2 regions of the Streptomyces sp. cmx-4-9 genome follow, and region 2 is predicted to be linked to the other one. Evidence: riboswitches for the same ligand, from Rfam matches in the RefSeq annotation. Region 2 holds a riboswitch; the other holds the start of a gene.
The links. A riboswitch is a leader RNA that binds a small molecule or an ion and turns the genes downstream of it on or off. The one in region 2 is predicted to bind glycine.
Positions count from the first base shown of each region.

Region 1 (2,453 bases), on a different contig from region 2:
GTGGAAGGCGATCCGGGTCACCGCGGCGGCGGAGCGGCGGTCCAGCAGGGTCGCGGAGGCGCAGCCGGGCGGGGGGTGGCCGGCTTCCGCGGAGCGCAGCAGGCGGCCCACGGCACCGCGGTGGCGGCCGAAGGCGTACGCCGACACGCGCCGGCCCCGGGCGGCCTGTCCGGCCAGGGCCTCCTCGGCGCTGCTGTCCAGCAGGAGCAGGTGCAGGGAGCGGCCCCGGCGGCGCGCCGCCGCCGCGAGCAGGCCCCGTACCCAGCTCTGGGTGCCGCAGTCGTGGACGACGACGGAGGCGCCGGAGCGCAGGGCCCGCCACAGCCCCCAGTAGTGGGCGGCGCGGACCACCGGCCGGTACACGGCATAGGGGAGGGCGGCGGGCATCCGGTGCTCCCAGCGCTCGCGGGTGTCCTGGGAGTCGATGGAGCGGTTCTCACCGGCCGCCCGCTTGATCAGCGTGCTCTTGCCGCCGCCCGGCAGGCCGGAGACCACGACGATGTCCCCGTCCGCGAAGGCGAGCCGCCGGGGGCCGCCGGCCGCCGGGCCGCGCAGGTCCCGGACCCGGCCGGGGCCGTCCTCGGCCGGTGCGGTGCGGTGGCGGCGCGGGCCGCGCTGCGCCGGGACCCCGTCCACGGTCCCGGTCGCCGTCTGCAGTCCGAATCTCCGCACAGTGATCGCCTCCCCCGAATCGGGCCGCCGGGCCCTTGCCCACTGAGTGTAAAGAGACGGTCATCCGGGGGTCCCGGTTCCGGCCGCCGCGCCCGGGGGGCGGACGGACTTGCCCACCCGCACGCCCGATCACGACCGTGGCGTGCAATGATGTGCGCCATCTGGACCAACTGCATACCGGCCGCTTGAATCCGCGCGGGAGAGTCCCGGCACGCCGCAAGGCCGTGCGCGGGCGCCGAAGGAGCAAGAACCTCCCTTGAATCTCTCAGGCCCCGTACCGCGTGGATGAGGCAGATCTGAAAAGCGAGCTGCCCGGCAGCTCCACCCAAGGTGCAAGTCGAAACGTCCCGGCGTTCGGGGACTCTCGGCGAACCTCTCAGGTTCCGATGACAGATGGGGAGGAACGTCCTCGTCATGTCATGTCGATGCCCTGGGACCCGGGAGCCACACCCATGAGCACTGCCCCCCGCCTGACCGCCCTCGATGCGCTGCACCGTTCCCTCGGTGCGACCATGACCGACTTCGCGGGCTGGGACATGCCGCTGCGGTACGCCAGCGAGCGCGACGAGCACAACGCCGTGCGCACCAAGGCCGGCCTCTTCGACCTCTCGCACATGGGAGAGATCACGCTGACCGGTCCGGAGGCCGTCAAGGCCCTGGACTACGCGCTGGTCGGCAACATCTCGACCGTGGGCGTCGGCCGGGCCCGCTACACGCACATCTGCCAGGAGGACGGCGGGATCCTCGACGACCTGATCGTCTACCGCCTGGGCGAGACCGAGTACATGGTCGTCGCGAACGCCTCCAACGCCCAGGTGGTCCTGGACGCCCTCACCGAGCGCGCCGCCGGCTTCGACACCGAGGTCCGGGACGACCGCGACGCCTACGCGCTGATCGCGGTGCAGGGCCCGGAGTCCCCCGGCATCCTCGCCTCGCTGACCGACGCCGACCTGGACGGCCTCAAGTACTACGCCGGCCTGCCGGGCACGGTGGCCGGGGTGCCCGCGCTGATCGCGCGTACGGGCTACACGGGCGAGGACGGCTTCGAGCTGTTCGTCTCGCCGCAGCATGCGGTGGAGCTGTGGCAGGCGCTGACCAAGGCGGGCGAGGGCGTCGGCCTGGTGCCGGCCGGCCTGTCCTGCCGCGACACCCTGCGCCTGGAGGCGGGCATGCCGCTGTACGGGCACGAGCTGGCCACCTCCCTCACCCCCTTCGACGCAGGTCTGGGCCGGGTCGTGAAGTTCGAGAAGGAGGGCGACTTCGTGGGCCGCGCCGCCCTGGAGGCGGCCGCGGAGCGCGCCGCCGCGAACGCCCCGCGCAAGCTCGTCGGCCTGGTCGCCGAGGGCCGCCGGGTCCCGCGCGCCGGGTTCCCGGTCGTGGCCGGCGGAGAGGTCGTCGGCGAGGTCACCTCCGGCGCTCCGTCCCCGACGCTGGGCAAGCCGATCGCGATGGCGTACATCGACGCGGCGCACGCCGCGCCCGGCACCTCCGGCGTCGGCGTCGACATCCGCGGTACGCATGAGCCGTACGAGGTCGTGGCCCTGCCGTTCTACAAGCGGCAGAAGTAGTTCCGCGACGATCTCCGCCGCCCGGGCCGCTCCGGCGCGCCCGTGGGGCCGCGTCTCGCTTCCCGAGACCACCGTTCGTATCCACTCCCCCGCATCCAGGAGAATCAGGTCATGAGCAACCCCGAGAAGCTGCGTTACACCAAGGAGCACGAGTGGCTGTCGGACGCCGTGGACGGCGTCGCGACGGTCGGCATCACGGAGTTCGCGGCCAAC
Region 1 covers NZ_JAEBEE010000001.1:679,819-682,271, forward strand. Annotated here, with positions in the region: gene ACLJTM_RS03245 (AAA family ATPase) at 1-678, opposite strand, end outside; glycine riboswitch at 859-962, shown strand; gene gcvT (glycine cleavage system aminomethyltransferase GcvT) at 1,125-2,240, shown strand; gene gcvH (glycine cleavage system protein GcvH) at 2,352-2,453, shown strand, end outside.
Region 1: another riboswitch for glycine. It lies ahead of gcvT (glycine cleavage system aminomethyltransferase GcvT); the one in region 2 lies ahead of gcvP (aminomethyl-transferring glycine dehydrogenase).

Region 2 (2,453 bases):
CGCGGTCTCGCTGCGGTGCTGGTGGAAGACCGGGTGCGTCAGGTACTCGTCCGAGCGCAGCAGGCCCTCGGGCAGGGCGTCGGCCGTCGCGGCGTCGAGCGCCTCGATGTCGGCGGTCACGCCGAAGGCCGTCCACACGCCCTCGACATGGGCGCGCAGGGTGGTCTCGTCGCACGAGACGGACACCAGGTCGGCGTCCACCTGGTGCAGGTTGATCCCGCCCTCGCGGGCGGCGGCGACGACCTCGGCGGCCCGCCCCGGAACCCGGGCGGTGACCGTGTCGAAGTAGGAGCCGTGCACGATCTCGACCCCGCCGGCCTGCAGGCCCGCGGCCAGCAGGGCCGCGTAGCGGTGGGTGCGGCGGGCGATCGTGCGCAGGCCGTCCGGGCCGTGGTACACGGCGTACATCGCGGCCATGACGGCCAGCAGCACCTGCGCGGTGCAGATGTTGCTGGTGGCCTTCTCGCGGCGGATGTGCTGCTCGCGGGTCTGCAGGGCCAGCCGGTAGGCCTTGTTGCCGTCCGCGTCCACGGAGACGCCGACGAGGCGGCCGGGCAGCGAGCGGGCGTGCTTGGCCTGGACGGCCATGTAGCCGGCGTGCGGGCCGCCGAAGCCCATCGGGACGCCGAACCGCTGGGTCGTGCCGACCGCGATGTCCGCGCCGAGCTCACCCGGGGAGGTCAGCAGGGTCAGGGCCAGCAGGTCGGCCGAGACGGCGACGATCGCGCCGAGCCCGTGCGCCTGCTCGATGACCGGCTTGATCTCCCGGACCGCCCCGGAGGCACCCGGGTACTGGAGCAGCACGCCGTACACGCCGCGCTCGGCGATCTCGGCCGGGATGCCCTCGGAGAGGTCCGCGACGACGATGTCGATGCCGAGCGGCTCGGCGCGGGTCTCGATGACGGCAATGGTCTGCGGGAGGGCGTCGGCGTCGACCAGGAAGACGTTGCCCTTGGCCTTGCCCACGCGGCGCGCCAGGGTCATGGCCTCCGCCGCCGCGGTGCCCTCGTCGAGCAGGGAGGCGCCGGAGGTCGGCAGGCCGGTCAGGTCGGCGACCACGGTCTGGAAGTTCAGCAGCGCCTCCAGGCGGCCCTGCGAGATCTCCGGCTGGTAGGGCGTGTACGCCGTGTACCAGGCCGGGTTCTCCATGACGTTGCGCAGGATCACCGGCGGCGTGAAGGTGCCGTGGTAGCCCAGCCCGATCATCGAGGTCAGGACCTGGTTGCGGTCGGCGAGGGAGCGCAGCTCGGCCAGTACCTCCGCCTCGGTCCGCGCCTCGGGCAGGTTCAGCGCCTCGGCGGTCTTGATCACATCCGGGACCGCGGCGGCGGTGAGCTCGTCCAGGGAGCCGTAGCCCACGTGGGCGAGCATCTTGGCCTGCGCCTCGGCATCCGGGCCGATGTGGCGCTGCTCGAAGGGGATGCCTCGCTCCAGCTGGGAGAGCGGAATGCGGTTGGCGGTCATGACGGAGGCCTCCTGGTCGTATGACCTGCGAGGGGCACCACGGCGCGGGCACCCGGACGGCCTCCCCCTCTGTCATCTCAACCTGAGAGCTTCACCGGGCCTCGCGGGGGTCGCCCGAGAGATCCGGCTTTCACCGTCGGTGAGGAGAGGCACCGGCACTGCGCCCGGTGTCTCCCCTGCTTTCCAGAGTGGCCTCGTCCGTGCGGTACGTATGCCTGAGAGATTCCGGGGAGGATTTGCTCCTTCGGCGCCTCCGTCGTACTCACTCGGAGGACTCTCCCGCACAGGGTCGACAGCCGCCACCCAGCCTACCAGCGAGGATCCGGGCCCTCCCCGAGTGGCCTCAGCTTCGAATATGCCCTTCTGTAGTCATTACGGAGCAGTTGCGACCAATTGGAGGGACCGTGCAGACCGACATCGATCCGCGCAGCCTGATCGGCCGCAAGGCGTTCGACCGCAATGGCACCAAGATCGGCACCGTGGACGAGGTCTACCTCGACGATGCCACCGGCGCCCCCGAGTGGGCCGCCGTCCGGACCGGCCTGTTCGGCCGGGACGCCTTCGTCCCCCTGGAGCCGAGCGAACTGGTCGGCGACAGCCTCCACGTCCCCTTCGAGCGCTCGCTGATCAAGGACGCCCCCGACTTCGGCGTCGGCCGCCACCTCTCCCCCGAACAGGAGCTCCAGCTCTACCACCACTACGGCCTGGACGTGACCCTGCCGGGCGAGTTCCGCCACCCGCCCGCCACCGGCCCCGACCGCGGATTCGGCCGCCTGGCCGGCGGGGAGGGCTAAGCCGCCCCGTCCGGATCCTGCCGGTCCCGGCCCGCCTCCCCGGCGGGCCCCTCCACGACCTCGCCCACCAGGGGCAGCGGTGCGGACGGCTCCAGCTCCGGGTCGTCCACCCGGAAGGTCCGCACGCGGCCGACCGGCGAGCCGGGCTGCTCGAACCGCACCGTCACCCGCCCGACCCCGCTGCCCTGCACCCAC
Region 2 covers NZ_JAEBEE010000002.1:10,311-12,763, reverse strand. Annotated here, with positions in the region: gene gcvP (aminomethyl-transferring glycine dehydrogenase) at 1-1,464, opposite strand, end outside; glycine riboswitch at 1,658-1,756, opposite strand; gene ACLJTM_RS05900 (PRC-barrel domain-containing protein) at 1,869-2,258, shown strand; gene ACLJTM_RS05895 (DNA polymerase IV) at 2,255-2,453, opposite strand, start outside.